DNA from 3 places in the Streptomyces diastaticus subsp. diastaticus genome. Region 1 is predicted to be linked to each of the others. Evidence: riboswitches for the same ligand, from Rfam matches in the RefSeq annotation. Region 1 holds a riboswitch; each other region holds the start of a gene.
What was found. A riboswitch is a leader RNA that binds a small molecule or an ion and turns the genes downstream of it on or off. The one in region 1 is predicted to bind cobalamin.
Positions count from the first base shown of each region.

Region 2: linked by a shared signal. The riboswitch ahead of Sdia_RS10015 (SCO2321 family membrane protein) and the one ahead of Sdia_RS18105 (CoA-acylating methylmalonate-semialdehyde dehydrogenase) in region 1 are both predicted to bind cobalamin.
Region 3: linked by a shared signal. The riboswitch ahead of metE (5-methyltetrahydropteroyltriglutamate--homocysteine S-methyltransferase) and the one ahead of Sdia_RS18105 (CoA-acylating methylmalonate-semialdehyde dehydrogenase) in region 1 are both predicted to bind cobalamin.

Region 1 is NZ_BLLN01000005.1:48,829-58,880, reverse strand. Features, by position in the region: gene Sdia_RS18115 (ABC transporter ATP-binding protein) at 1-1,198, shown strand, start outside; gene Sdia_RS18110 (ECF transporter S component) at 1,195-2,013, shown strand; cobalamin riboswitch at 2,077-2,250, shown strand; gene Sdia_RS18105 (CoA-acylating methylmalonate-semialdehyde dehydrogenase) at 2,432-3,955, shown strand; gene Sdia_RS18100 (acyl-CoA dehydrogenase family protein) at 3,962-5,110, shown strand; gene Sdia_RS18095 (enoyl-CoA hydratase/isomerase family protein) at 5,107-6,174, shown strand; gene mmsB (3-hydroxyisobutyrate dehydrogenase) at 6,171-7,067, shown strand; gene Sdia_RS18085 (enoyl-CoA hydratase) at 7,064-7,843, shown strand; gene Sdia_RS18080 (hypothetical protein) at 7,930-8,226, shown strand; gene Sdia_RS18075 (short-chain fatty acyl-CoA regulator family protein) at 8,241-9,692, opposite strand; gene Sdia_RS18070 (MmgE/PrpD family protein) at 9,898-10,052, shown strand, end outside.
Region 2 is NZ_BLLN01000003.1:353,721-363,772, reverse strand. Features, by position in the region: gene Sdia_RS10050 (MFS transporter) at 1-933, shown strand, start outside; gene Sdia_RS10045 (class I SAM-dependent methyltransferase) at 1,030-1,695, shown strand; gene Sdia_RS10040 (N-acetylmuramoyl-L-alanine amidase) at 1,766-2,671, shown strand; gene Sdia_RS10035 (hypothetical protein) at 2,874-3,728, shown strand; gene Sdia_RS10030 (prenyltransferase/squalene oxidase repeat-containing protein) at 3,812-4,879, opposite strand; gene Sdia_RS10025 (class I SAM-dependent methyltransferase) at 4,876-5,610, opposite strand; gene Sdia_RS10020 (glycosyltransferase family 4 protein) at 5,604-6,998, opposite strand; cobalamin riboswitch at 7,232-7,369, shown strand; gene Sdia_RS10015 (SCO2321 family membrane protein) at 7,478-8,713, shown strand; gene Sdia_RS10010 (SCO2322 family protein) at 8,710-9,420, shown strand; gene Sdia_RS10005 (CbiQ family ECF transporter T component) at 9,434-10,052, shown strand, end outside.
Region 3 is NZ_BLLN01000005.1:1,270,799-1,280,850, forward strand. Features, by position in the region: partial or broken gene Sdia_RS23010 (erythromycin esterase family protein) at 1-64, opposite strand, end outside; partial or broken gene Sdia_RS23015 (MerR family transcriptional regulator) at 63-233, shown strand; gene Sdia_RS23020 (ArsR/SmtB family transcription factor) at 295-1,023, opposite strand; gene Sdia_RS23025 (hypothetical protein) at 1,104-1,670, opposite strand; gene Sdia_RS23030 (oxidoreductase) at 1,876-2,814, shown strand; gene Sdia_RS30375 (hypothetical protein) at 2,830-2,958, opposite strand; gene Sdia_RS23035 (PRC and DUF2382 domain-containing protein) at 3,122-4,087, opposite strand; gene metE (5-methyltetrahydropteroyltriglutamate--homocysteine S-methyltransferase) at 4,412-6,730, opposite strand; cobalamin riboswitch at 6,896-7,114, opposite strand; gene Sdia_RS23045 (hypothetical protein) at 7,277-7,525, shown strand; gene Sdia_RS23050 (FAD-dependent oxidoreductase) at 7,693-8,850, opposite strand; gene Sdia_RS23055 (pectate lyase-like domain-containing protein) at 9,306-10,052, shown strand, end outside.

The DNA of each region.
Region 1 (10,052 bases):
CCGGGCCCTGTACGAACTCTCCGGCGGCCAGCAGCAACGTGTCGCCATCGGCTCGGTGCTCACCGCCCACCCCCGGGTCCTGGTCCTGGACGAACCGACCTCCGCGCTGGACCCGACGGCCGCCGAGGAGGTCCTCGCCGCGGTCACCCGCCTCGTCCACGACCTCGGGGTCACCGTCCTCATGGCCGAGCACCGGCTCGAACGCGTCGTCCAGTACGCCGACCGGGTCCTCCACCTGCCCGGTGACGGCCGTGCCCGCATCGGACCCGCCGCCGAGATCCTGCGCACGTCGACGATCGCCCCGCCGATCGTCGAACTGGGCCGGGCGGCCGACTGGTCACCCCTGCCGCTGTCGATCCGCGACGCCCGCCGTGAGGCCGCCCCCCTGCGCACCGAACTGGCCGACCGCCCCCCGGCCCCTGTCCGCCTGGCCCCGGCCCAGGAGCGGCGCAAGCTGCTGACGGCGCGCGGCATCACCGTCGCCTACGGGGGCGTCCCCGCCGTACGAGAGGTCGACCTCGACCTGTACGCGGGCGAGGTGACCGCCCTCATGGGACGCAACGGCTGTGGCAAGTCCTCGCTCCTGTGGGCCTTGCAGGGGTCGGGCCCGCGCCGAGCCGGGACGGTGAAACCGGTCGACGGCCCCGATCCGCGCGACGTGCCCGCCGCGCGGTCCCGTCGACTCGTCGGACTGGTCCCGCAGACGCCCTCCGATCTGCTCTACCTGGAGAGCGTGAGGCAGGAGCTCGACCAGGCGGACACCGAGTCGGGCACCACCGAGGCCCGCACCGTACTGGACCGACTCGCTCCGGGCATCGACGACGCCACCCATCCCCGCGACCTGTCCGAGGGACAGAAGCTCGCCCTCGTCCTCGCCATCCAGCTCTCCGCCGCGCCCCGGGTCGTCCTGCTCGACGAGCCCACCCGCGGCCTGGACTACCGGGCCAAGACCGCACTGATCGGTGTCGTGAACGCCCTCGCGGCGGAGGGCAGGGCGGTCGTGATCTCCACCCACGACGTCGAGTTCGCCGCCCGCGCCGCCGACCGTGTCGTCGTCATGGCCGAGGGCGACGTCGTCGACGACGGTCCGACCGCCGACGTCATCGTCTCCTCGCCCGTCTTCGCGCCCCAGACGGCGAAGATCCTCGCGCCGCTGCCGTATCTGACCGTCGACCAGGTGAAGGCGGCCCGGTCATGACGACGGCCGCCGCCATCCGGCTGACCCCACGCATCGCAGTCGTCATGGTGCTGTCGGCGTTCCTCGGGATCGTCGCCTTCTTCTGGCCGTTCGTCGTGGCACCCGGGAAGTTCGGCTCGAACTATGCGCCCCCGCTCATCTTCGGCGTGCTCCTGGTGCTCGTCCTGTGTGTGGTCCTCTCGGAGATCGCCGAGGGCGGTATCGACTCCAAGGCCCTCGCCATGCTGGGTGTCCTGTCCGCCGTGAACGCGGCCCTGCGACCGCTGGGGGCCGGAACCGCCGGCATCGAGACCGTCTTCTTCGTCCTGGTCCTGGCCGGCCGCGTCTACGGCCCCGGCTTCGGCTTCACCCTCGGCTGTACCTCCCTGTTCGCCTCCGCGCTCATCACCGGCGGGGTCGGGCCCTGGATGCCGTACCAGATGTTCGGCTGTGCCTTCGTCGGGATGCTCGCCGGATTCCTCCCCCGGGCCACGGGCCGCCGCGAGGTGCTGATGCTGGCCGTCTACGGTTCCCTGTCCGGGTATCTCTTCGGCTTCCTCCTCAACCTTTCCTTCTGGCCGTTCTCCCTGGACCCCAACAGCTCCATCGCCTACCTGCCCGGACTGCCCTTCACCGAGCAGTGGCAGCGCTACATCGCCTTCGACATCGCCACGTCCCTGGGCTGGGACACCGGCCGGGCGGTCACCAACTTCGTGTGCATCCTGCTGGCGGGGCCGGCGGTGCTGACGACCTTCCGGCGGGCCGCGCGCAAGGCCCGGTTCCGCGCTCCCGTGCGCTTCGCCGAACCCCGGACGGCCGATTCCGAACCCACCTGACCGGCCGGTTCCGGCGATACCGCCGAACGGTACTGGATTTACTAGGACGTCCAACTATATAGTCGCGAGTACAAGGCCCGCGGTGCAGGGAAGCCGGTGTGATTCCGGCACGGTCCCGCCACTGTGACCGGGGAGTACGCCGTCGAGCGGTACGCCACTGACGAGTTGGATGTCGGGAAGGCGGACGGCGCGCGCTGATCCGGAAGTCAGGATACCGGCCGCGGGATGTTCCGTGTTGTCCACGAGGATGGAGCTGACACGCATGGCACCGGTGTGTACCCACGACCCTGGTGAACCCCGCCTCTGACGGGACTCCGGCCATACGCGAGCCCGCGCCCCCTGCGTCCGTACGCGACCGCGTACGTGTGCGGGACCCGGCGCGCCATCCCCGGATCCCTCCTGACGAGAGCAGGCAGTCATGGTCCGAGAGCACGAACGCGCCTCCGTGCGCGAGTTGACGCACTTCGTCGGCGGCAAGCACACCCCGGGCACCTCGGGGTCCTTCGGCGAGGTGTACGACCCCAACACCGGCGACGTCCAGGCCCTGGTACCCCTCGCGAACCGCGCCGAGACCGAGGCGGCCATCGCCGACGCCGACCGCGCACAGCGCGAGTGGGGCGAATGGAACCCGCAACGCCGGGCCCGGGTCATGATGCGCTTTCTCCAGCTCGTCGAGCAGGAGAAGGACACGCTGGCCCGGCTGCTGTCCGCCGAGCACGGCAAGACCGTCGCCGACGCCCACGGCGACATCCAGCGCGGCCTGGAGGTCGTCGAGTTCGCCGCCGGCATCCCGCACCTGCTCAAGGGCGAGTTCACCGACAACGCCGGCACCGGCATCGACGTCCACTCCCTGCGTTCCCCGCTCGGCGTGGTCGCCGGGATCACCCCCTTCAACTTCCCCGCGATGATCCCCCTGTGGAAGGCCGCCCCCGCGCTGGCCTGCGGCAACGCCTTCATCCTCAAGCCGTCGGAGCGGGACCCGTCCGTCCCGCTGCGGCTCGCCGAACTCTTCCTGGAGTCGGGCCTGCCGCCCGGCGTCCTCAACGTCGTCAACGGCGCCCGGGAGACCGTCGACACCCTCCTGGAGGATCCCCGCGTAGCAGCCCTCGGCTTCGTCGGCTCCACCCCGGTCGCCGCGCACGTCTACGCGACCGCCGCCGCGCACGGAAAGCGCGCCCAGTGCTTCGGCGGTGCCAAGAACCACATGATCGTGATGCCGGACGCCGACCTCGACCAGGCCGTCGACGCCCTGGTCGGTGCCGGGTACGGCTCGGCGGGGGAGCGGTGCATGGCGATCTCGGTCGCCGTCCCGGTGGGGGAGGAGACCGCCGACGCGCTCGTGGCCCGACTCAAGGACCGCATCGCCGCGCTGCGGATCGGCCGCAGCGACGACCCCGAGGCCGACTTCGGCCCCCTGGTGGGCCGGGACGCCGTGGACCGGGTCCGCTCATACGTCGACCTCGGTGTCAAGGAAGGAGCCGAACTCGTCGTGGATGGACGGGGATTCACCCTCGACGGCCACGCGAACGGCTTCTTCGCCGGCGCCTCCCTCTTCGACCGGGTGACGCCCGCCATGCGCATCTACCAGGAGGAGATCTTCGGCCCCGTGCTGTCCGTCGTGCGCGCCGCTGACTACGAGGAGGCGCTGCGCCTGCCCAGCGAGCACACCTTCGGCAACGGCGTGGCGCTCTTCACCCGGGACGGCGACACCGCCCGCGACTTCACCCGGCGAGTCAACACCGGCATGGTCGGCGTCAACGTGCCCATCCCGGTACCGGTCGCCTACCACACCTTCGGCGGCTGGAAGCGCTCCGGCTTCGGCGACCTCAACCAACACGGTCCGGACGCCGTCCGCTTCTACACCCGTACGAAGACGGTCACCTCGCGCTGGCCCGCCGGCCTGCGAGAAGGAGCGAGCTTCACGATCCCCACGATGAGCTGAGCGGCTATGACCATCACCGCGCTCACCGAGGACCAGCAGGCCCTCGTCGAGACCACGCTCGACTTCGCCCAGGACCACCTCGCCCCGCACGCCCTGGACTGGGACCGCGACAAGCACTTCCCCGTCGACGTGCTGCGCAAGGCGGCCGGACTCGGCCTCGGCGGTGTCTACGTCCGCGAGGAGTCCGGCGGCAGCGGCCTCACCCGCTCCGACGGCGTCCTCGTCTTCGAGACCCTCGCCTCCGGCTGCCCGGCCATCGCCGGGTACCTCTCCATCCACAACATGGTCGCCTGGATGATCGACCGCTACGGTGACGACGCCCAGCGCGAACGGTGGCTGCCGCGCCTGTGCGCCATGGAGGATCTCGCCAGCTACTGCCTGACCGAGCCGGGTGCGGGCTCGGACGCGGCCGCCCTGACGACCCGTGCCGTCCGGGACGGCGACGGCTGGGTGCTCACCGGCGTGAAGCAGTTCATCTCCGGTGCGGGCGCGTCCCAGTCGTACGTCGTCATGGCCCGTACCGGCGGCGGGGGCCCCGACGGGGTGTCCGCGTTCGTCGTCGACAAGGATGACGCGGGTGTCAGCTTCGGGCCGAACGAGCGGAAGATGGGCTGGAACGCCCAGCCCACCCGCCAGGTCGTCCTGGACGGCGTCCGCCTGCCCGCGGACCGGCTCCTCGGCCGCGAGGGCGAGGGCTTCCGCATCGCCATGAGCGGCCTCAACGGCGGCCGGCTCGGCATCGCCGCCTGTTCCCTGGGAGGCGCCCGCAGCGCGCTCGACCGGAGCCTGGCCCACCTCGCCGACCGCGAGGCGTTCGGGCAGCGGCTCCTGGACGCCCAGGCTCTGCGCTTCCGGCTCGCCGACATGGCGACCGAGCTGGCCGCAGCGCGCGCCCTGGTGGCGCAGGCCGCGCATGCGCTCGACCGCGGCGACCCGCAGGCGCCGTACCTGTGCGCGATGGCGAAGCGGTTCGCCACCGACACCGGCTACTCCGTCGCCGACCGCGCACTCCAGCTCCACGGCGGCTACGGCTACCTCAGCGAGTACGGCATCGAGAAGATCGTCCGCGACCTGCGCGTCCACCAGATCCTGGAAGGAACCAACGAGATCATGCGCGTCATCGTGGCACGCGGCCTGACGGAGGCGTTCGCATGAGCGACGTCCTGTTCCGCACGAGCGGCCGCGCCGCCCGCATCAGCCTCAACCGCCCGCGGGCTCTGAACTCCCTCACCCACGACATGGTGCTCCGCATCGACGCGAAGCTCAGCGAGTGGGAGCGTGATCCGGCCGTCGAGATCGTCGTCATCACGGGCGAGGGGGAGCGCGGCCTGTGCGTCGGCGGAGACATCCGCGCCATCCACGACGACGCCCGCGACGCCGACGGCCGGGCCTCCGCCGCCTTCTGGCGCGACGAGTACCGCCTCAACGCCCGCATCGCCCGCTACCCCAAGCCGTACGTCGCCGTCATGGACGGCATCGTCATGGGCGGCGGGGTCGGCGTCTCCGCGCACGGCAGCGTCCGTGTCGTCACCGAGCGGTCCAGGATCGCCATGCCGGAGACCGGCATCGGCTTCGTCCCCGACGTCGGCGGAACCTATCTGCTCGCCCTGGCACCGGGAGAGCTGGGCACCCACCTCGCCCTGACGGGCGCGCCGGTCGGTGCCGCGGACGCCTTGCTGTGCGGGCTCGCCGACCAGTACATGCCCTCGGCCTCGCTCCAGTCCTTCGTCGACGACCTGGCGGAACTGCCGGTACGTGAGGCCCTCGGGCGTCATGTCCAGGAGCCGCCGCCGGGAGAACTCGCCGGCCGCCGGGACTGGATCGACGCCTGCTTCCGCGCCGACACTGTCGAGGAGATCGTCCAGCGGCTCCTCGCGCTGGGCGACCCGGCTGCCAAGGAGACCGCCGAGACCCTCCTCCTCAAGTCCCCGACAGCGCTCAAGGTCACCCTGGCGGCGCTGCGCCGCGCCCGTCGGCTCGGGCCGCTCGAGAGGGTCCTCGACCAGGAGTACCGCGTCTCCTGCGCCTGCCTGCGCAGCCCCGACCTGGTGGAGGGCATCCGCGCCCAGGTCATCGACAAGGACCGCCGTCCCGCCTGGTCGCCGGCGACGCTCGTCGAGGTCACCGAGGCGGACGTCGAGCGCTTCTTCACGCACCTCGGCGAGCACGAACTCGGCCTCGCCGCCACATCCGACACCACCGAGGAGGTGGCCTGGTGAACCGGACCGTCGCGTTCGTCGGACTCGGACACATGGGCGGACCGATGGCCGCAAACCTGACGAAGGCCGGTCACCGGGTGCTCGGCCACGACCTGGTCCCCGCTGCCGTCGAGACGGCCGCCGAGGCCGGTGTGGAGCCCGCCGGTTCCCTGACCGAGGCCGTATCCGTCGCCGACGTGGTCATCAGCATGCTGCCCGCCGGACGCCACGTCCTGGGCCTCTACGACGACATCCTCAACACCGCCCGCCCCGGCACCCTCTTCGTCGACTGCTCCACCATCGACGTCACCGACGCGCGCACGGCTCACGAACGCGCCCTCGCCGCAGGCATGCGCGCCCTGGACGCGCCCGTGTCCGGCGGCGTGGTCGGGGCCGAGGCCGCCACCCTGGCCTTCATGGCCGGCGGGGGAGAGGACGAGTTCGCCGAGGCGCGCCCCCTGCTGGAGGCCATGGGGAAGAAGGCCGTGCACTGCGGCGGGCCGGGAGCAGGGCAGGCCGCCAAGATCTGCAACAACATGATCCTCGGCGTGTCCATGATCGCCGTCAGCGAGGCGTTCGTCCTCGGCGAGAGCCTGGGCCTGTCCCACCAGGCACTTTACGACGTGGCCTCCACGGCATCCGGGCAGTGCTGGGCCCTCAGCGTCAACTGCCCCGTCCCCGGACCGGTGCCGACCAGTCCCGCCAACCGCGACTACCGGCCGGGCTTCGCCGCCTCCCTCATGGCCAAGGACCTGGGCCTGGCCGCCAACGCCGTCCGCGAGGGCGGCGTCCACGCCGAACTCGGGCTGCGCGCGGCCGAGCTGTACGCGGTCTTCGCCGAAGGAGTCGGCGACTCCGAGGACTTCTCGGGCATCGTACGCACCATCAGGGAAGGGAGCCGGGGGACCGCATGACCACCGACCACGAAACCATCCTGGTCGAGCGCAGGGGCCGCACCGCCCTCCTCACGCTCAACCGGCCGAAGGCCCTCAACGCCCTGAACCTCCAGGTGATGAACGAGGTCGTGGCCGCCACCGAGGCCCTCGACCGGGACCCGGACTGCGGCTGCATCGTCATCACCGGCTCGGGGAAGGCGTTCGCGGCCGGCGCCGACATCAAGGAGATGCAGCCCCAGGGGTACATGGACATGTACCTCACCGACTGGTTCACCGCCTGGGACCGGCTCGGACAGCTGCGGACGCCGACGGTCGCGGCCGTGTCGGGGTACGCGCTCGGCGGCGGCTGCGAGCTGGCCATGCTGTGCGACATCCTGCTCGCCGCCGACACCGCCGTCTTCGGCCAGCCCGAGATCAAACTCGGTGTGATCCCGGGCATCGGCGGCTCCCAGCGGCTGACCCGCGCCGTGGGCAAGGCCAAGGCCATGGAACTGTGCCTGACCGGACGCACCATGGACGCCGCCGAGGCGGAGCGGGCCGGGCTAGTCTCACGCACGGTGCCGGCCGACGACCTGCTCGGGGAGGCGCTGGCGGTCGCCGAGACGGTGGCCGCCATGTCGCTGCCGGTGGCGATGATGGCGAAGGAGGCCGTCGGCCGCGCCTTCGAGACCACGCTCACCGAGGGCGTTCGCTTCGAACGGCGCCTCTTCCACGCGGTGTTCGCCACCGCCGACCAGAAGGAGGGCATGGCCGCCTTCGCCGACAAACGCTCACCCGTCTTCCGGCACCGCTGACCGATGCGGGACGCGAGGGGCCCCGGAACTGATCCGGGGTCCCTCGCGTTCGACGGTATGACCACCAACGGGGAACGGAGGGCGTGATGCCCCGACGTCCACAGCCGTCACGCATCACCCTGGGAGGAGCGGAAGCGGTCGCCCTTCCCGTGGCGGAGTACGAGCAGCTCCTCGCCAGCCGAAGACAGATGGGCGGTCAGAGCGCCCGCATCCGGGCCCTGAGCGAGCAACTGCGAAGGACCGAGCAGCTGTTGAACGAACTGGAAGAACTGGTGACGGACCCGCCTTCCGTCCGCGGCAGGGCGGCCGCGGAGGACGAGGGCGCCCGCCTGCGCCGAGCCGTCGCCGAGCTGGTGCGCCGCCACCGCGGGACGTCGCCCTGAGGGTTCCGGCACCCTCACGGCCCCGTGCTTTCCACCGGATACGGCACATAGGTCCGCCGGTCCGGATCGACCGCCAGCCGCCCGCCTGCTGGTGGCCGTGCACGCTGGGCGCAGTCACGGCGTTCGCAGATCCGGCAGCCGAGACCGATCGGGGTGGCGGCGCGCGGGTCGTCGAGCGCGACGCCTTCCGCGTAGACGAGGCGGTGGGCGTGGCGCAGTTCGCAGCCGAGCGCGACCGCGAACTCGGCGCGCGGCGCGTGGTGGCCGAAGCCTCCTCGGACGATGGTGCGGGCGACCCAGAAGTACCGCTTGCCGTCGGGCATCTCGGCCACCTGGGTGAGGATCCTGCCGGGCGAGGAGAACGCCCCGTACACCGTCCACAGCGGGCAGGTGCCGCCGAGCCGGGAGAAGTGGAAGTCGGTCGCGGACTGCCGCTTGGAGATGTTGCCGGCCCGGTCGACGCGTAGAAAGGAGAAGGGTACGCCGCGACGTCCCGTGCGCTGGAGGGTGCTCAGGCGGTGGCAGACCGTCTCGAAGCCGACGCCGAAGCGGGCGGACAGCAGCTCGATGTCGTAGCGCACCTCTTCCGCCACCGTGAGGAAGGCGCCGTACGGCATGAGCAGGGCTCCGGCGAAGTAGTTCGCCAGCCCGATCCGGGCCAGCGCCGCCGACTCCGGCGAGGTCAGCCCGGTGGCACCCGCGACGAGCTGATCGAGGAGTGGCCCGTGCTCCAGCAGGGCGAGCTGCGTGGCGAGCTGGAAGGCGCGCTGGCCGTCGCTGAGCCAGGGGGAGAGGAACAGCAGCCCGGTCTCGCGGGCGAAGCGCCGCGCGTCACCGGCCCGCCCCGGTGCGGCCTGGACGACGCGGACCTGGTGGCGCTCGGCCAGCAGTGCCGTCAGCGGGTCGGCCGCCTTGCCCGGACGCAGGCCGAGTCTCTCGGCGGTCCGCTCGGCCTCGGTGTCGAGGGGCTCGAAGTGGTTGTGGTGGGCGTAGAAGAAGTCCCGCACCTCGTCGTGCGGCTCGGCGGGAGGCAGCAGCGCGTCCGCGGCTCCGGGGGAGCCGAGGGCGGCGGCCTGCTCGACCGTGTCGCGGTAGCGGCGGTGCAGGGCGACCAGGGCCCGCGCGACGTCGGGGTGGTCGCGCACGGCCTCGGCGATCTCCTCGGGCGCGAGCGGCGGTACCCCGCACGCCTCGTCGGCCACGGCGGCCCGCAGGTCGGTGGCGAGCCGGTCCTCGTCGGCGTCGGAGAAGAACTCCGCGTCGATCCCGAAGACCTCCGCGATCCGCAGCAGGACGGAGGCGGTGAGCGGGCGCTGGCTCTGCTCGATCTGGTTGGCGTAGCTGGTGGAGATGGACAGGGCACGGGCCATGTCGACCTGGTTCATGCCGTGCTCACGGCGCAGCCGACGCAGTTTCGCATGGGCGTAGACCTTGCGGTCGGCCGCTTCTCGAGGCACGGCGCACATCCTTGTCGCAAGCCGGGAAGGGGGGACGTCCCGTGGTAGAGCCTTCTTGCGAACATAGCATTCGCCGTCTTCGCAGAATTCGCAGATTCGCAGCCCCGGTATGGAGGGATTCCGCAGCTTGGAGAGGTGGCCGGGCCCCCTCGGAGCGTGCACTGTCGATCACGTCAGCACCGACCAGGACCGTCCGCACACCTTGAGGAGTCCCGTGATCGAGCACCCCGTCCGTGTCCACCCCAGCGCCGACCGGCTTCCGCGCGAGGAACAGCTCGCCTGGAAGCTGGCCGCCGTGGCCACCGGCACCGAGGACCTGGACACCGACAGCGCCGCCATGGCGGTCAACCGGGTGATCGACAACGCCTC
Region 2 (10,052 bases), on a different contig from region 1:
AACCTGGCCTCGGTGATGCTCGGCGTCGCCTTCTACGCCGTCTCGCTGGTCCTGCCCCAACTGGTGCAGCTCCCCGCCGCCACCGGCTACGGCCTGGGCGAGTCGATGGTCGTGGCGGGCCTGTGCATGGCCCCGCTGGGCCTGACGATGATGCTGGTCTCCCCCCTCTACGCCCGCCTCTCCACCCGCTACGGCCCGCGGGCGACGCTGCTGCTGGGCATGGCGGTGATCATGCTCGGCTACGGCGGCGGGCAGGCTCTGCTCTCCGCGGCCTGGCAGACCGCGGTGATCGCGGCGGTCCTCGGCGCGGGGATCGGCCTGGCGTACTCCTCGTTGCCCGCACTGATCATCGGTGCCGTCGACCCCCGCGAGACGGGTGCGGCCAACGGCCTGAACACCCTGATGCGGTCGGTCGGCACTTCCCTGTCCAGCGCCGTCATCGGCATGGTGCTGGCGCGCACGGCCGTCCCGTTCGGCGGGGTGGAACTGCCGTCGATGACCGGGTTCCGGCTGGCGTTCCTGATCGCCACGGGGGCGGTCGCCGTCGGGGTGGTGGTGGCCTTCTTCCTCCCGGCCCGGACCCCGGGCCGGCCCGAGCACGTGCCCGCCCCGCTCCCCGGTGAGCCCGCCGCCGCGACGCCGGGCGGACCCTACGCGCTGACCGGCAGGGTGCGCGATGCCGACGGGACGCCCGTGGCCCGCGCCAACGTCACCCTGCTCACCCCGGGCGGCGTGCAGACCGCCCGGACCACCGCCGACGAGGCGGGCGCCTTCCGGCTGACCGCGCCGGGGCCCGGCCGCCACCTCCTGGTCGCCTCGGCGAGCGGGCACGCCCCGCACGCCCTGACGGTGCACACCGACGGCGCCGGGACACCGGAGCCCGTGGAACTGGTGACGGGCCGGACCAGGGCCGGGGCGGCGCTCGCGCCCTGACCTCGGGCCCCGCCGCCCCGCCGGTCCGCGCACCGGGGACGTGCGGCACGATGGGTCGGCCGTCGCCCCCCCATTCGCGCACTTGGAGCCTCCCGCATGGAACAGCAGGCCGCCGCCGTCCCCGCCGCCCCGGTCCTCGCGGCGTTCGAGAACGCCAAGGGCTTCATGCCCGTCGACGAGGGGCTGGCGCTGTACGACGCGGCCGTACGGGCGGCCGGGCTGGGGCTTCCGCTGCTGGAGGTCGGCACGTACTGCGGGCGTTCCACGGTGCTGCTGGCCGACGCGGCCCGGCGGGCGGGCGTCCTCGCGCTCACCGTCGACCACCACCGGGGCAGCGAGGAGCAGCAGCCCGGCTGGGAGTACCACGACCCCAAGGTGGTCGACCCGGTGGTCGGCCGGATGGACACCCTGCCGACCTTCCGCAGGACGCTGCACGCGGCGGGTCTGGAGGAGCACGTGGTGGCGCTGGTCGGCCGGTCCCCGCAGGTGGCGGCGGTGTGGCAGGGCCCGCTCGGCCTGGTCTTCGTCGACGGCGGCCACACCGACGAGCACGCGAGCGGCGACTACGAGGGCTGGGCGCCGAAGGTGGCGGACGGGGGCCTGCTGGTGATCCACGACGTCTTCCCCGACCCGGCCGACGGCGGCCAGGCCCCGTACCGGATCTTTCTGCGGGCGCTGGAGTCGGGCCTGTTCACGGAGGTCTCGGTGACAGGTTCGCTGCGAGTGCTCCGCAAGTCCGCGCCGGACGCCGGGCGCCGATAGCATCGCGGGCGTGTCGTACGACGGGGAAGCAGACGAGGGGCACCGCCCGGCGGGCCGCCGGTGGGGGCTGGTGGCCGCGGCGGCCGTGGTGCCCGCCGCGCTGGCCGGCTGGCTGCTGTGGCAGGCGCTGGGCGCCGGCGGGGACGACGGTGAGGACGGGCGGGGCACGGCCGCGCCCTCGGTGAGCGCGCCCGCCTCGCCCTCCGGGGAGCCGTCGCCGGAACCGGACGAGGAGGCGTCGGCGGAACCGTCCGGGAAGCCCTCCTCCGGCACCGAGTCCTCCCGGAAGCCGGCCTCGGGCCCGCTGGCGGGCAGGACCGTGGTGGTCGACCCGGGCCACAACCCGGGGAACCGGAACCACCCGGCCGAGATCAACCGGCAGGTCGACGTGGGGACGCACCGCAAGGAGTGCGACACCACCGGGACCTCCACCAACGACGGGTACGCGGAGGCGGAGTTCACCCTCGACGTGGCGCACCGGCTGCGCGATGTGCTCGAAGAGCGGGGCGCCACCGTCAAGTTGACCCAGGACGGCGACCGGCCGTTCGGCCCGTGCGTCGACGAGCGGGCCCGGATCGGCAACGAGGCGAAGGCCGACGCCGTCGTCTCCGTGCACGCCGACGGCTCCACCGCCGCGGGCCACCGGGGCTTCCACGTGATCCTTCCGGCCGCCGTGCACGGTGGTGGCGCCGACACCCGGCCGATCGTCACCGCCTCCCGGCGCCTCGGTGAGCGCATCGCGGGCAAGCTGGTGGAGCACACCGGTTCCGCGCCCTCCAACTACATCGGCGGCGGCACCGGACTCGACGTCCGCGACGACCTCGGCGGACTCAACCTCTCCAGGGTCCCCAAGGTCTTCGTGGAGTGCGGCAACATGCGCGACCCCCAGGACGCCGCTCTGCTGAAGGACGAGGACTGGCGTCAGAAGGCGGCCCGCGGGATGGCCGACGGCATCACCCTCCACCTGCGCGGGTAGGTGTCGACCGGCGCCCGGGGAGCGGCTCGGGGGGAGGCTGTGCAGGTCTTGACAGACCTCCTTTCCCGGCAGACACCCCACGGGGACGGGCGGTAGTGTCCTCCGTACGATGGGGGGTCACCCCCCACGCTTCGCACCGGCCCTGAGCCAGGGCGACAGCGGACGCCCACTTGACCACGAGACGACTGACGAAGGACCTGAAGTGAATATCCGCTCTCTCACACGAGGTGACGGCGTGGTGATCGTGGCAGCGGTGCTGCTGTTCGTCGCCTCGTTCCTCTCCACCTGGAGCTGTGACGGCTCAGCCTGCGCGGGCGTGGAGCTCCCGATGGCGTGGGACAACGGAGCCCTCGTGATGGGTGTCTACCTCGCCGGCGTCATCGGGGCCGCGCTGATCGTGGTCGCCCGGATGCTCCCGAACCCCCTCAAGGTCGCCGGCCTCGACCTCGCCCAGGCCGGCATCGTCATCTCCGTCTTCGCCGCGTGGAGCGCGCTCGGCGCCATCTTCGACCCGGGTGGCTCGCTGGACACCGGCAGCGCCGGCCCGGACGCGGGTGCCGGTCTCATCCTCGGCCTGATCGCCGCGCTGATCCTGGCGGGCGCCGCCGTCGCCACTCCGCTGGTCCCCGCGCTCAAGGGCGCCCTCATCGGCGCTCCCAAGCCGCAGACCCCGCAGCCGTACGGCGGTCAGCCGCAGGGCGGTTACGGCTACCCGGGCGCCCCGCAGCAGCCCTACGGCGCCCAGCCCGGCCAGCCCCAGTCGTACGGCGGCCAGCCCTTCGACGCCCAGCAGGCCCAGGGCCAGCAGGCGCCCCAGCCGCAGCAGCAGGCACAGCCTCAGGCGCCGTCGCAGGGCGGGGAGTTCGCGCCGTTCTGGTTCGCGGTGCCGGTGGCCCGCCCGCTCTACGGCGAGGACGGCGCGCCGACGCCGATCGCCGAACTGGCCCCGGGCAACTGGTACCTGGCGGTCGAGCAGCGCGGTGCGGCGCTGATCGCGCAGACCCAGGAGGGCCGCCGCGGCGTCCTCCAGGACACCACGGGCATCCAGCGCGGCTGACCGCGCGGCCCCACGAGGCGGCCCCGCCCTCCGGAGAGATCCGGAGGGCGGGGCCGCTTCGCGTGCAGGGGGTGCGGTGCGGGTCAGCAGCACTCGGGGGCGGGGCCGGCCGGGAGCCGGGCGCCGGAGAACACGGCGCAGGTCGGCTCGTCACCGCCGAGCGCGGCGACCGCGAGGAGCAGCGACCCGGCGGTCCAGGTGGTGAGTTCGCGCGGCCAGACGGTGTCGTCCTCGAAGACGTACCCGGTCCAGTACAGGCCGCTCGCGGCGTCGCGCAGGTGCTGGACGGACTGGAGGATCTCCAGGGCCCGGTCGGACTCGCCGATCACCCAGAGGGTGAGGGCCAGTTCGCAGCTCTCGCCGCCGGTGACCCACGGGTTGGGCACGACGCAGCGCACGCCGAGCTTCGGGACGACGAAGCGGTCCCAGCCCTCGTCGATGCGGGCCTTGGCCTCCTCGCCGGTGACGGCGCCGCCGAGGACGGGGTAGTACCAGTCCATCGAGTAGCGGTCCTTGTCGAGGAACCGCTCGGGGTGGCGGCGGATCGCGTGGGCGAGCAGGCCGGTGGCGCGTTCCCAGTCGGGCCGGGGCTCCTCGCGCTGCTCGGCGATGGCCAGGGCGCAGCGCAGCGCCTGGTGGATGGAGGAGGAGCCGGTGAGCAGCGCGTCGGTGACGGCGGTGCCGTCGGCCTCGCGCTTCCAGCCGATCTGCCCGCCGGGCTGCTGGAGGGCGAGGACGTGCTCGACGGCGGCGGCGACCACCGGCCACATCCGGTCGAGGAAGGCGTCGTCGCCGGTGGCCAGGTAGTGGTGCCAGACGCCGACCGCGACATAGGCGGTGAAGTTGGACTCACGGCCCCGGTCGGTGGGTTCCTCGGCCACGCCGTCGGCGTACGCGGCGTACCAGGACCCGTCGGGAAGCTGATGGCGGGCCAGCCAGTCGTAGGCGCGCGCGGCGGCCTCGTGCTCGCCGGCGGCGTCGAGCGCCATGGCGGTCTCGGTGTGGTCCCACGGGTCGAGGTGGTGCCCGCGGAACCACGGTATGGCTCCGTCGGCGCGCTGCACGGAGAGCAGGCCGGCGACGGTGGCGCGGGCCTGCTGCTCGGTGAGGACCCCGGGCAGGACCAGGTGCTCCGTCCGGGGCGACGTCACTTGGCGGCCGCCGTCGGGGTGTGCGGCTTGGTGGCGTAGGCGACGAAGCTCTTGCCGACGACCGGGTTGAGCAGTTGCTCGGCGACCCGCGTCAGGGCGGGCTTCTTCATGATGTCCCAGACCAGCAGCTTGTGGTACGCCCGCACCGGCAGCGCCTTGTCGTTGTCGACGCCGAAGGCGCACTTGAGCCACCAGTAGGGGCTGTGCAGGGCGTGCGCGTGGTGGGTGCCGTAGGGCTTGAGGCCCGCGCCGCGCATCTTGGCGATCAGTTCGTCGGCCTTGTAGATGCGGATGTGGCCGCCCTCGACCTCGTGGTACTCGTCCGAGAGAGCCCAGCAGATCTTCTCGGGTCCGTAGCGGGGCACGGTGACGGCGATGCGGCCGCCGGGCTTGAGCACGCGGACCATCTCGGCGAGGACGCCCTTGTCGTCGGGGATGTGCTCCATCACCTCGGAGATGATGACGACGTCGAAGGACTCGTCGGGGAAGGGCAGGTTGAGGGCGTCGCCCTCCATCGCGGTGGCGGTGGCTCCGGCGGGGGCCTCACCGGCCTCCTTCATCGCCGCGAACCAGGTGGCGACCTCGCGGATCTCCTCGGCGTTCTGGTCCAGCGCGACCACCTGCGCGCCGCGCCGGTAGCACTCGAAGGCGTGGCGGCCCGCGCCGCAGCCCAGATCGAGCACGCGGTCGCCTGCGGCGAGCGGGAAGCGGGTGAAGTCGACGGTCAGCACGTGGACCTGCTTTCGCGGTCGGGTCGGGCGGTGGTGGCCGGGGCGGCGGGGCGGCCCGGGCTCCCGGCGATGGCCTGGCGGTAGTGGGCGACCGTGCCGAGGGCGGCCTGGCGCCAGGTGAACTTGGCGAGGACGCGGGCGCGGCCCGCGGTGCCGAGGCGGCGGCGCAGCCCGGGGTCGGCGAGGAGCCTGCCGAGGGCGGTGGCGAGGGCTCCGGCGTCGCCGGGCGGCACGGCGAGGCAGGTGTCGCCGTCGGCCCCGGCGACCTCGGGGATGGCGCCGCCGGTGGTGGCGACCAGCGGGGTGCCGGTGGCCATGGCCTCGGCGGCGGGCAGCGAGAACCCCTCGTAGAGGGAGGGGACGCAGGCGATCTCGGCGGAGCGGATCAGGTCGACCAGTTCGGTGTCGCTGATGCCCTTGACGAACTCGATGGCGCCGGTCAGGCCGAACCGCTCGATGGCCTGGGCGACGGGCCCGTCCTCGGCGGGGCGTCCGACGACGACCAGGTGGGCGTCGGGGTTCTCGGTGCGGAGTTTGGCGAGCGCCTCCACCAGGTGGACGAGGCCCTTGAGCGGCACGTCGGCGCTGGAGGTGGTGACGATCCTGCCGGGCACCTCGGCGACGGACGGGTCGGGCGAGAAGAGGTCGGTGTCGGCACCGATGTGGACGACGTGGACCCGCTCGGGGCGGACGCCGAAATGGCCGACGATCTCCTGACGGGAGGTACCGGAGACGGTGAGCACCGAGGGCAGCTTCCGGGCGACACGTTTCTGCATCCGCGTGAAGCCGTACCAGCGGCGGACCGAGAGGCGGCGCGTGAAGGAGCCGGCGGCGGCCAGCTCCAGCTGCCGGTCGACGGTGATGGGGTGGTGCACGGTGGTGACGAGCGGGGCGCCGAGCGCGCGGGCACCGCCGAGCAGGCCGTAGCCGAGCGTCTGGTTGTCGTGGATCACGTCGAACCGCCCGGCGAGGGCCGCGAGGTGACGGCGGGCGCGCAGGCTGAAGGTGAGCGGCTCGGGGAAGCCGCCGGTCCACATGGTGGCGACCTCCAGCGCGTCCACCCAGTCGCGGTACTCGCCACGGCCCGGGGTGCGGAACGGGTCGGGCTGGCGGTAGAGGTCGAGGCTGGCCAGCTCGGTCAGCTCGACACCCTCGTCGAGGACGGGGTAGGGCTGGGCACCGATGACCTCGACGTGGTGGCCGAGGCGGGCCAGTTCGCGGGAGAGGTGGCGGACGTAGACACCCTGACCGCCGCAGAAGGGGTCGCCCTTGTAGGTGAGGAGGGCGATGCGCAGGGGCCGGCCCTCGTCCGCGGATCGATCGCCCGAGGCCGGTTCCGGGGCGGGTTCCTGTCGCGCGGGGTCCGCCTCCATGGCCTCAGCGGTCACTACCCGGCCCCCTTCTGCCAGCCCGACGTCCCGGGAGGTTACGCCGGGACTCCGATCCGCAACAAGTTCGGCGCGGTCGGTCTTGATCGTTCACGAAGCATCGAATCTACCGGCAGGTAGCCCGTTCAGGACCCCCGGAACAGGTGATTCGCACCACGGCCGGGACCGGGGCGCCGTACGGGCTCCCGGCCCCCGCGACCGCCCGGACGGCGGCCCCGGCCCACGGTCCGCCCGCACCGGTACAGTGACCGGGTCGTCGTCAGGACCGTGTGAGGGGAAGCCGGTGGGAATCCGGCGCTGACCCGCAGCCGTGAGCCGCCCGCCAGTCGGGCCGGCACAGCCGGAATGCCTCCTCGGACTCATGACCGGCTCACGCCGCCGGAGACCTCCGGCGGCCGGCACCGTCGAGGCATACGGAGCCGGAGCCCGGCGCTTGCGTGCGCCCGTGCCCGGCTTCCTTCAGGAGAGGGCTCCCACCCATGACCGTCCGTCGCAGCGCCCTGGCGCTCACCGCGCTGACCGCACTGACGGCGGCGTCGGCCGCCTTCGCTCCGGCCGCCGTCGCCGAGGACTCCCCCGCCCCGTCCGTCAAGAAGCTGCCCTCGGGCCTGTACGGCGACAGCGACCCGGCCTACGACGGCGTCTACCGCCAGTCCCTCGCGCTGCTCGCGCAGCACACCGCCGGGGTCGAGCCGGCCGCGAAGGCCGTCGACTGGCTGACCGGCCAGCAGTGTGAGGACGGTTCCTTCGCCCCGTTCCGCGCCGACCCGTCGTCCGACTGCGACGCGAAGACGCAGGTCGACACCAACCAGACGGCCACCGCCGTGCAGGCGCTCGCCGCGCTCGGCGGCCACGACGAGGCGGTCGGCAAGGCCGTCGACTGGCTGAAGGCGGCGCAGAACGACGACGGCGGCTGGGGGTACGTGCCCGGCGGCGACACCGACACCAACTCGACCTCGCTGGTGGTCGGCGCCCTCGCCGCCACCGGCACGAAGGCCGACACGGTCACCTCGAAGAAGGACAAGACCCCCGAGGACGCCCTGCTCGGCCTCAGCCTGAAGTGCGCCGACGGCGGGGCCTTCGCCTTCCAGCCGGAGAAGAACGGCGACCTCACCGCCAACGAGGACGCCACCGCCGCCGGAGTCCTCGGCGGCCTCGGCTCCTCCCTCGTCGTCACGGAGGGCGAGTCCGCCGCGCAGACCGCTTGCGAGAAGCCGGCCGACGCCCGCGCGGCCGCCGCCAACGGCGCCGCCCACCTCGCCGACGTCCTCAAGAAGGACGGCCACCTGACCTCCGCCATGCCGGGCGCCGAGGACCAGCCCGACACCGGCAACACCGCCGACGCGGTGACCGCGCTCCACGCGGCCGGGCTGACCGACGCCGCGAAGAAGCCGCTGGCCTGGCTGGAGAAGAACGGCCCGGCCTGGGCGAAGCAGTCCGGCCCGTCCGCCTGGGCCCAGCTCGTCCTGACCGCCCACGCCACCGGCACCGACCCTCGCTCCTTCGGCGGAACCGACCTGGTCGCCGGGTTGAACGCCACCGGCCCCGCGCCGAAGTCCGCGGAGGACACGCCCAGTGCCGAGGACTCCGCGAAGCAGGCGGCGGACGAGGACGGCCCGCAGATCAGCGTCTGGTGGATCGTCGGGGTCGGCCTGCTCGTCGGCGCGGGCGTCGGCCTGATGATCAGCCTGCGCAACAAGTCCGGCCGCAAGTGACCCCCGGCCTCGCCGCGTCCCGCCCCGCCCGCCGCACCCTGCGGGCGGGGTTCGCGCTGCTCCTCGGCCTGCTGGCGGCCGTGCTCCTGGCGGCACCCGCGCAGGCCGCCGGGTACCGGTACTGGTCGTTCTGGGAGCGCGAGGGCTCCACGTGGAGCTACGCCACCCAGGGACCGGCCCAGCTCCGCCCGGACGACGGCTCGGTGCAAGGGTTCCGGTTCGCGGTGAGCGCGGAGGCGGACGACTCCGCCGCGCCCCGCTCGAAGGCGGCCTTCGCCAAGATCTGCGAGGACACCGACGAGCGCGCGGGGCGCAAGCGGATCGCGCTCGTCCTCGACTTCGGCACCGCTGCCGACGCCCCCGGGGGCGAGCGCCCGCCGAAGCCCCGTACCGCCTGTGCCAGCGTGGAGGAGGACGCCAGTACCGCCGACGCGCTGGCGGCCGTCGCCCCGCCGCTGCGGTACGACTCCTCGGCGATGCTCTGCGCCATCGACGGCTACCCGGCGGCCGGGTGCGGCGAGCAGGTCCCGGGGGCGGGCAAGCCGTCCGCCGAGGCGTCCTCCGACGCCTCCCCCGGAACCGAGGAGGCGGACTCCGGTTCCGCTCCGGGTGGGGGCGGTCCTTCGGCCGGGCTCCTCGTCGGGGGCGGTGCGGTGGCCGTGCTGGGCGTGGCGGCCTTCTGGCAGTCCCGCCGCCGGCGCGGCTGAGCGGCTGGTCACGATGGCGCACGGCCCTCTTCAGCAGGCCCGCCGGCTACGCCCGGCACTGCTCGCCCCGCTCGCGACGCGCTCCAACGCGCTGCACGCCGGGGCGTGGTGGCTGTGGGCGCTGGGGCTGGCCGCGGCGGCCTCGCGGACCCGCAACCCGCTGCTGCTGGCCCTGCTGATCGGCGTCGCCGGGTACGTGGTCGCGGCGCGCCGCACCAGCTCGCCGTGGGCGCGCAGCTACGGCGCCTTCGTCAAGCTCGGCCTGGTGATCATCGCCATCAGGCTGCTCTTCGCCATGGTCCTGGGCTCACCGGTGCCGGGCACCCACGTGCTGTTCACCCTGCCCGAGGTACCGCTGCCGGAGTGGGCGCGCGGGGTGCGGCTCGGCGGCAGGGTGACCGCCGAGGGGCTGCTGTTCGCGCTGTACGACGCGTTGCGGCTGGCGACCCTGCTCATCTGCGTCGGTGCGGCCAACGCGCTGGCCAGCCCGGCGCGGTTGCTGAAGTCCCTGCCGGGCGCGCTGTACGAGGCGGGCGTCGCCGTGGTGGTCGCCATGACCTTCGCCCCGAACCTGGTCGCCGACGTCCGCCGGCTGCGCGCGGCCCGGCGGCTGCGCGGCCGGCCGGACCGGG
Region 3 (10,052 bases), 1.2 Mb from region 1:
GGAAGGCGTACTCCTCACCGAGGCGGGCGCCGGCCAGCGCGCCCGCGCTCCACCACTCGACGGGCCACCTGCTCGGGCAGATCGCCCCGCTGATCGACCAGGTGCGGTCGGCGGGCGGGGTGGAGCCCCTGGACGGCGTGCTGCGCGACTGGCACGCCCGGCTGGCCGCGCGCGGGCGGGCGATGCTGACCGGCGCGGCCGAACTGGAGGCGTACCTGCGTCTGCGGGAGTGAGACGGCGGGCCCGGCGAGGGGCCCGCACCGGGTCGAAGCCGCCTCCCGGGGCGGGCGTGGCTCAGCGCGTCGGCCGCCAGGCGTCCGCGGCGATGCCGAGCAGGTCGCCCAGCCGGCGCTCGCCCTCGGGGGTGATCTCGACCGCCCGGTCCGTGCCGGGGCGGCGGCACCAGCCCTGATCGAGGGTGTGGCGGCAGAGCAGCGCCCCGGCGTGGCCGGCGAGGTGCGGGCGGCGCTCGGTCCAGTCCAGGCAGGCGCGGGCGACCGGGCGGCGCCCGGGCGGGGTGAGGTCCAGGCCCTGGGCGGCGAACCAGGCGCGGCCCTCGGCGGTGGGCGCCAGATCGCCGTCGCGGTCGAGCAGGCCGCGTTCGGCCATGGCGTCGGTGAGGGCGACGCCGATCCGGCCCGCGAGATGGTCGTAACAGGTACGGCCCCGGGCCAGGCGGCTTCCGGCGCGGACCGCGCTCAGCCCCACCGGCCGCTCGCCGCCGGGGGCCGCCCGGGCGGCCAGCTCCTCGACCAGGCGGGCGGCACCGGAACCGGCGAGCCGCACGTAGCGGTGGCGGCCCTGCCGTTCCTCGGCGAGCACGCCGCCCGCGACCAGCCGGTTCAGGTGCTCGCTCGCGGTGGAGGCGGCGACGCGGGCGTGGCGGGCGAGTTCCCCGGCGGTCCAGGCGCGGCCGTCCAGAAGGGCCAGGCACATGGCGGCCCGGGTCTCGTCGGCGAGCAGGGCGGCCAGGGCGGCCACCCGCCCGGCGGCGGAGCCGGGGGCCACCGGATCGGTTCTCATGGCTCAAGGATGCCGTGCCCGGAGTTCGGCGCCGGCCGAAAGGTCGCCGCCGGCCCCCGGAGGACGGGCTCCGTCCGCTCCTACTCCTCGAAGTAGGCGTCCAGGACCGCGTCCAGCGCGGTCAGCCACTCCCTGGCCTGCTCCTTGCCGCTCGCCTCGACCTCGGCGGGGTAGCGCCAGGGGCCGGGGGTGTGGACGGCGACGAGCAGGCGGCGGCCGAAGCGGGAGACCGAGGACTCCACGGCGGCCACCTCCGGCCAGGTGAACTCGGCCTCCTGGTCGTCGAGGCGCAGCCGTATGCCGTCGGCGTCGGCCGTCACGCGGGCGCGGCGGTCGGCCGCCTCGAAGACGGGGCCGCCGGCGGGAGCGGCACCGTCAAAGGCGCCGGCCGCCTTCCCCGCGCCTCCGGGGTCCACCGCGTCCGGCTCGGCGCCGGTCCCCGCCTCGGGCTCGGTCTCCGCCTCGGCGGCGGCCCGCCCCTCGGCGGGCGCCTCCTCGGGCGGGGCCGCGTCGTCGGGGGTACCGCCCGCGGCGTCGCCGTCCTTCCCGGCCGGGGCCGGCGTGGGGGCGGTGATGCCCGGAATGTGCGCCGGCGAGGTGGTGGCGACGTACACGGGCGGGGCCTTGGTCTCTATGCGCTCGTCCACGGTCCGCAGTATGGACGACGAAGCTGTGGGCCCACCAGCCGCCGCCCGCCCACCGGACGCCCCGTCAACCACCCGGCCCCCGCCGCGACCCGGCCCGGCGGCCGCCGCCGTAGGCTGTCCGCCCCGTGTGAAGCGACCGGCCGCCGGGCAGGCGGCCGGAGGACCGCAGACGCACCCCCTCCGGCCCGTCGGGAGACGCACACCCATGGCTCCGCGCACCACTGCCCTCCCCCTGCCCGAGCTGACCGGCACCACCGCGGTGGTCACGGGCGCCAACAGCGGCATCGGCGCCGCCACCACGCTGGCGCTGGCCAGGGGCGGCGCGCGGGTCGTGATGGCCTGCCGCGACCTCGGCAGGGCGGAGCGGACGGCGGCGGCCGTACGGCGGGCGGCGCCGAAGGCGGAGGTGCCACTGGTCCGGCTGGATCTGGCGGACCTCTCCTCGGTCGCCGAGGCCGCCGAGGAGATCGGCGAGACCTCCGGCGGCGGCGTCGGTCTGCTGATCAACAACGCGGGGGTGATGGCGCTGCCGGAGCGGCGCACCGCCGACGGTTTCGAGATGCAGTTCGGCACCAACCACCTGGGCCACTTCGCCCTCACCGCCCGGCTGCTGCCGTACCTGGGCGCCGGAGGACCCGCCCGCGTCGTGACGGTCTCCTCGCTCGCCCACCGGATGGGCCGCATCGACTTCGACAACCTCAACGCCGAGCACGGGTACGGCGCCTGGACCGCCTACGGCCGCTCCAAGCTGGCCAACCTGCTCTTCACCGCCGAACTGGCCCGCCGCGCCCGGCTCGCCGGACTCGGGCTGACCGCAGTCTCCGCCCACCCGGGGCTCGCCGCCACCGAACTGGGCCAGGCCGGGCCGAGGATGGCCGGGCGGGCCTGGGCGGCCCGGATGGAGCGGGCGACCCGGCTCTTCACCCAGCCGGCCTCCGCGGGCGCGCTGCCGGTCCTGCTGGCCGCCACCGACCCGGCCGCGCCGGACGGCGCCCACTACGGCCCGGCCGGGCCGCTGGAGTGCCGGGGCGGCGCGGGACCGGCCAGGCTGTCGGCCCGCGCCAAGGACCCGGTCACCGCACGCCGCCTGTGGGACGTCTCGGCCGCCCTGACCGGCGTCGGCCCGGGTCTGGAGCCCGCCTGACCGCGCCCGAGGCGGTCACCCGCCCCACCTGCCGCCTGAGCGCCGCCGGGCCTGGCGCGAGGCCAGGCCGAGCAGGGTGAGGAACACGCCCAGCGCGAGCAGGCCGCCGACCAGGGTCGCCGGCACCTGGACCAGAGCGCTCACGCCACCTCCCCCGCCGGGCCGGCACGCGCCGGCACCGTCCCTGGTGTGGTGCCCGGGCCGGCCGCACACCACACCTCGGCACGCAGGGGCCGGCCGGACACCTCCACGGTGTCCGGCCGGCCCCTCGGCTGCCGGGTGGGCCCCCGGGGCCGGGACGGCGCCGTCAGCGGGTCGGGCCGCTGCGGCCGCCCTTCCAGTCGTCCTCCTCGCCGGAGGCGCCGGAAGTGCCGTCGTCGTACTGGATCTCCTCCTTGCGGACGGTGTCGCTGACCTCGCGCTGCTCGGTGACCTTCTCGGTCTCCAGGCGCACCCGTTCGACGGGGACGGCCTCCTTGCGGACGACGGGGCGTTCGGCGTGGAGCGTCACCTCCGCCTCGGCCTCGCCGATCTCGGTCCCGCGTGTGCGGTCGCCTTCGCCGATGGGCTCGCGGACGAGGTGCACCTCCTCGTGGCTGACGGGGACGGTGGTGCTGACGTCCTCGGTCACGACCACCTTCCGCAGGCGGGCGCGGCCCACCTCCTGTTCCTCGGTGCCGACGCGCAGCTGCTCCTCGGAGCGCACCATCTCGTCGGCGTACGTGGCGCGTTCGTCGCCCATGTCGGCGCCGGAACGGCTCATCGCGGGCGACCCGGCCCCGGCTCCGGCCAGTGGCCGGTCCTCGGTGGGCCGGCCGGTCCCCTGACTGCGGCCGGCGGCCCCGGCGGCCCCGGCGGTGCCCGCGGCCGCGGCCTGGGTCCCGGTGCCGGTCTCCGAGGTGGTGTCGCCGCGGCCGCTCATCTCGTCGCCGGTCTTGCCGCTCGCGCCGCCCCGGGTGACCCCGTAGTGGGCGTACAGCTCGCGCTCCTCGGCGGCGTCGAGATGCTCGTCGGCATCGACGCGCGGGGCGTCCTTGATGGTGTCCTTGGCGTAGGCGAGGTGGAGTCCCTCGCCGTCGTGGCCCGCTCCGGCGAGCGGTACGAAGGTCTCCTTCATGCCGAACATGCCGGTCTTGACCGTGACCCACTCCGGCTTCCCCGTACCGTCGTCGAGGAAGACCTGTTCGACACTGCCGACCTTGGCGCCGTCGCGGTCGTAGGCGGTCAGCCCCACCAGCTGATCGGTGGTGAGGAAGCTGTCACCTGCTGTCATGTCGTGATCACTCCTTGGACGGCGCGTGGCGGAGGATTCCGGGAGCACCCCCAGGGGCCCACACACCCACGCCTCCATCGCGCACCCGGAACGCCGTCGCGGCAACCCGGGGCCGTGCGCCTCTCCTCTCCGGCGACCGGTGCCGTGCGGGCCGGAACGCGCCCGTGAGGCCCCAGGGAGGGCCGGGAGCCGGGCTCCGACGCCGCACGGCGTTACTCCATTCGGGTGAATCCCTTCCGGGAGGCCGCACGCCGCCTCCGGGACGGGCACGGCGGAGCCGGGGCGCCCCGGCTCCTGCCGCTCCCCGTCAGGGGCGCCCTGCGGTCAGGAGGCGGTGAGCGCGGCCCGGACGGTACGGGCCGCGGCCACCAGGTTCTCCAGCGAGGCACGGGTCTCGGGCCAGCCGCGGGTCTTCAGGCCGCAGTCCGGGTTGGCCCAGAGGCGTTCGGCGGGGATGGCCGCCAGGCCTTCGCGGAGCAGGGCGGCGGCCTCCTCGGCGTCGGGGACGCGCGGCGAGTGGATGTCGTAGACGCCGGGGCCCGCCTCACGCGGATAGCCGTGGGCGGCCAGTTCGTGCGCGACCCGCATGTGGGAGCGGGCCGCCTCCAGGCTGATGACATCGGCGTCGAGGTCGTCGATGGCCTGCACGATGTCGCCGAACTCCGCGTAGCACATGTGGGTGTGGATCTGGGTGCCCGGTGCCACCCCGCCCGTGGTGAGGCGGAAGGCCCGGGTGGCCCACCGGAGGTAGGCGGGCCGTCCGGCGGCGCGCAGCGGCAGGGTCTCGCGCAGCGCCGGCTCGTCGACCTGGATGACCGGGGTACCGGCCGCCTCCAGGTCGGCGACCTCGTCGCGCAGGGCGAGGGCGACCTGCGCGGCGGTCTCCCCGAGCGGCTGGTCGTCCCGGACGAAGGACCAGGCCAGCATGGTGACGGGCCCGGTCAGCATCCCCTTGACCGGCCGGCCGGTGAGCGACTGGGCGTACGCCGTCCAGCGCACCGTCATCGGCGCGGGACGGGAAACGTCCCCGGCGAGGACCGGGGGGCGGACGTACCGCGTGCCGTACGACTGGACCCAGCCGTGCCGGGTGGCGAGGTAGCCGGTGAGCTGTTCGGCGAAGTACTGGACCATGTCGTTGCGCTCGGCCTCGCCGTGCACCAGGACGTCGATCCCGGCCTTCTCTTGGAAGGCGATCACCTCGGCGATCTCGGCGGCGATGCGCTCCTCGTACCCGGCCGTGTCGATCCGGCCCGCGCGCAGGTCGGCGCGGGCCGCGCGGACCTCGCCGGTCTGCGGGAACGAGCCGACGGTGGTGGTCGGCAGCAGCGGCAGCCCGAGCCGCTCCCGCTGGGCCGCGGCCCGCTGCGGGTACGGCTGGGACCGGCGGGCGTCGGCCCCGGTGACGGCGGCGGTCCGGGCGCGGACGGCCGGGTCCCGGGTGAGCGGGGAGTTCGCGCGGGAGGCGAGGTCGGCGCGGTTGGCGGCGATCTCGGCGGCGATGGCGCCGGTGCCGTGGGCGAGGCCCGTGGCGAGGGTCGCGACCTCGGCGGTCTTCTGCCGGGCGAAGGCGAGCCAGCGCAGGACCCGCGGGTCGATGTCGCGTTCCGGCGCGGTGTCGAGCGGAACGTGCAGCAGGGAGCAGGAGGCGGCCACGTCGACGCGGTCGGCGAGACCGAGCAGGGTGGCGAGGGTGGCCAGGGACTTCTCGAGGTCGTTGATCCAGATGTTGCGGCCGTCGACGACACCGGCGACGAGCCGCTTGCCGGGCAGGCCGCCGACGGCGGCGAGGTCGTCGAGGTTGGCGGCGGCGGCCTCGGTGAAGTCCAGCGCCAGCCCCTCGACCGGCGCCTTGGCCAGCACCGGCAGCGCCTCGCCGAGCCGGTCGAAGTACGAGGCGACCAGCAGCCTGGGCCGGTCGGTGAGGGCGCCGAGGTCGCGGTAGGCGCGGGCGGCCGCGTTCAGCTCGGCCGGGGTGCGGTCCTGGGCGAGGGCGGGCTCGTCGAGCTGCGCCCACGCCGCGCCGGCGGCCCGCAGGTCGGCCAGGACCTCGGCGTAGACCGGGAGCAGCCGGTCGAGCAGGGTCAGCGGCTCGAAGCCGGCGGCGACCCCGGGGGCGGGCTTGGCGAGCAGGAGGTAGGTGACGGGGCCGACGAGGACCGGGCGGGCGGTGTGGCCGAGCGTGAGGGCCTCGGTCAGCTCGGCGACCTGCTTGGCGGAGTCGGCGCTGAAGACGGTGTCCGGGCCCAGCTCGGGCACCAGGTAGTGGTAGTTGGTGTCGAACCACTTGGTCATCTCCAGCGGCGCGACCTCCTGGGTGCCGCGCGCCATGGCGAAGTACCCGTCGAGCGGGTCGGCGTCGACGGCGGCCCGGTGGCGCGCGGGGACGGCGCCGACCATGACGCTGGTGTCGAGGACGTGGTCGTAGTACGAGAAGTCGCCGGTGGGCACCTCGTCGATGCCGGCCCCGGCGAGCTGGGCCCAGTTGGCCCGGCGCAGCCCGGTCGCCGTCTCCTGGAGGGCGCCGGCGGTGACGCGGCCCTTCCAGTAGCCCTCGACCGCCTTCTTCAGTTCCCGGTGCTGTCCCTGGCGGGGGTAGCCGTACACGGTCGGCCGTGCTGCCGCGGCCGCGGACTTCGCTGTCACGGAACTCTCCTTCGCGAGACGTCTCCTGCATCCCGGCCACGGGACGCGAGCGCGAAGGGACGACGGACCGGACGGCGGGGGTCCGCGCCCCGGGGGCGCGCCCGTCCGTCCGCTCTGTGCTCCTCCGACCCGCCCACGAGGTCACCGGGATGTCCGCACACGGATGTCGCGTGCGGGCAACGGGCAGGTCTTCGGACTCGCGGGCACGTCCGCCGAAGGCGGACACCTACTGGCCGTCGCTTCCCGGACCCGTTCCCCGGACCCAGTGCGTATGACGGCGTTCGTTCCCACTCACCGCTGCGGGGCAGTCCCGGATTCCCACCGGGTTCCCTCTTGCGACGCCCCGTCTGGCGGACGGGGCGAACCAGCTGCACGGGGCAGCCTAGCCGGGGGCGGGGGCCTCGCGGGGGTGGGTGTTCACATGGCGGGACGCGGGGGCGCTGCAGGCGTTCCCGCATCTCCTCCCGGGGCACCAGCGGGGCGAGCCGCCCGGGACGTGACGACCTGCCGCAGATCCGGCAGATCCTCATCGACACCCAGCGGAACGTGTACTCCGGGGTGACCGAGGACGAGGAGTTCCGGCAGCGGTTCCCGTGGTTCGTGGACCACTGGGGCGGGCACCCGGGGTTCTCCTGCGTGATCGCCCGCGACGGGGACGAGGTGGCGGGGTTCGCCTACGGTGCCCCCGGCACGGAGGGCCGCGAGTGGTGGCGTAAGCACCTGGACGAGGCGCCGGAGCGGGCCCGGACGTTCCACCTCTCGGAGCTGATGGTGCGCGAGCTGCCGCTGCCCTGAGCCCTGAACACGTGACGAGGGCACCCCGGCGACGGGGCGCCCCTCGGCGCGAGCGGGTGGCGACGGTCAGCAGGTGACCGTTTCCTTCCAGGCCTGGAGGCCCGAGGTCCGGTGGTACAGGTACGCGCCCTTGCGCAGGGTGGTGCACTTGCTGCCGCGGCCGGCCGTCACGCCGCCCCGTCCTGCCACCCCCCGCTCATCATCGCCGCCAGCCGCCGGGCCGCGTCCGGGCCGAAGCACAGCTCCAGGCTCTCGGCCGACTCGCGGGCGGCGCGCTCGCCGCGGGGGAAGAGGGCCGCCTCGTACGTGGCGAGGGCGCGCTCGGGGTCCTGCGGACGGGCCAGCAGAGCCGCGGCGAGTTCGGCGCCGTCGAGCATGGCGAGGTTGGCGCCCTCCCCGGCGAACGGGGACATGAGGTGGGCGGCGTCGCCGAGCAGGGTGACGCCGGGAGCGCGCTCCCAGCGGTGGCCGACGGGCAGGGCGTGGACGGGACGGGCGACGAGCGGGCCGTCGCCGTCGGCGAGGAGGGAGCGCAGGCCCTCGTCCCAGCCGTCGAAGTGGGCGAGCACCCGGCGGCGGGCGGCGGCCCGGTCGGCGAGGCCGAGGGAGTCCAGCAGCTCGGCGGGGCAGCGCAGGGCGACGTAGGTGTGCAGGCGGGCGCCCGGTTCGCGGTGGGCGAGGAGGCCCTTGCCCTGGTCGAGGGCGAAGAGCAGGCCGGAGCCGACGAGGGCGGCGGCACGGGGATGGCGGCGGTCGGCGTCGGTCAGGTCGGCCTCGACGAAGCTGACGCCCGTGTAGGCCGGGGCGGCGTCCGAGACCAGGGGGCGCACGCGCGACCAGGCTCCGTCGGCGCCGACGAGGAGGTCGGTGGTGAGAGTGGTGCCGTCGGCGAGGCGGACCTCGTGGCGGCCGCCTCCGAGCGGGGTGGCGGCGGTGACCTGGGCGCCCCAGCGGACCGTTCCGGCGGGCAGCGCGTCGAGCAGCAGGTCGCGCAGGGCCGCGCGGTGGACCTCGGGCCGGCCCCCCTCGGCGTCGTCGGCGTGGTGGACGGTGGCGTGCCGGTCCAGGACGCGCGTGGCCTCACCGCCGGGCTGCACCAGGCGGCGGAACCCCTCGTACAGCCCGGCCTCGCGCAAGGCCGCCTGGGCGGTGTCCTCGTGCAGGTCGAGCATGCCGCCCTGGGAGCGGGCGTCGCGGTCGGCGTCGCGGTCGAGGACGGTGCAGCCCACGCCGTGCAGGGCCAGGACGCGGGCGAGGGTGAGCCCGCCGAGCCCGGCGCCGACGACGAGGAGGGGGTGGTGCTCGGGTATGGGGGCGGTGGTCACGGTGACTCCTTGGGGGCTCGCGGGCACGGGGCGGGGAGAGCGCGGCGGCCGGGGCGGGAGAGCTGAATCCCTGGGGGCCGTCGTCACGACTCCACCGTAACGAACGCGTTCGTCGCGAACAAGTACGACACGAACAGGTGCGACACGAACACGATCCTCACGTCGCGAAGGCGCCGCCGGAGCGCCCACCCGCGCCTCAGGGCCGCCGTGCACCGCTCCACGGGAAAAGCGGAGGCCAGGGGTCGCACGCTCCCTCGCGGGCCCGGCGCGCCACGCCCCTTCACTTCCTGACGCCACGGCCGCACTTCCTTCACGTCTTGCGACAACTCTTGACGCCTCAGGTTTCCGGGAGAACCATCACCCCCCATGGAGAGCGCTCTCAGGCGCTCTCCCGCCTTTCCCTGTGGTCACTCGCTCCTGCCCTCCCCCCACTTCGACAGCTCAGGAGAGCCGACATGCCCACCACCCCCTTCGGACCCCCACACCCGGACGGCGGACCACGTCCCGGGACCCGGCGCCGCAGAACCGCCGCGGCGCTGCTCGCCGGCGCCCTCGCCGCGACGACGCTGGTCATGCTTCCCGCCACCTCCTCGCAGGCGGCGCCCGCACCCGCCGCGCAGAGCACGGCCGGCCCCGTCGAGGGCGGCGGCGACCTCGGCCCCAACGTCCACGTCTTCGACCCGTCGACGCCGGACATCCAGGGCACGGTCGACCAGATCTTCAAGGAGCAGGAGTCGGCCCAGTTCGGCGAGGGGCGCCACGCCCTGCTGTTCAAGCCGGGCACGTACAACGGCCTCAATGTGCAGATCGGCTTCTACACCGCGATCTCCGGGCTCGGCCTCTCCCCCGACGACACCCACTTCAACGGGGACGTGACGGTCGACGCCGGCTGGTTCGACGGCAACGCCACGCAGAACTTCTGGCGTTCGGCGGAGAACCTGTCGCTCAGCCCGGCCAACGGCACCAACCGCTGGGCCGTCTCGCAGGCGGCGCCGTTCCGCCGGATGCACGTGCGCGGCGGCCTCAACCTCGCACCCGACGGCTACGGCTGGGCGAGCGGCGGCTACATCGCCGACTCCAGGATCGACGGCGAGGTCGGCCCGTACTCCCAGCAGCAGTGGTACACCCGCGACAGTTCGGTCGGCGGCTGGACCAACGGCGTCTGGAACATGGTCTTCTCCGGCGTGCAGGGCGCCCCTGGG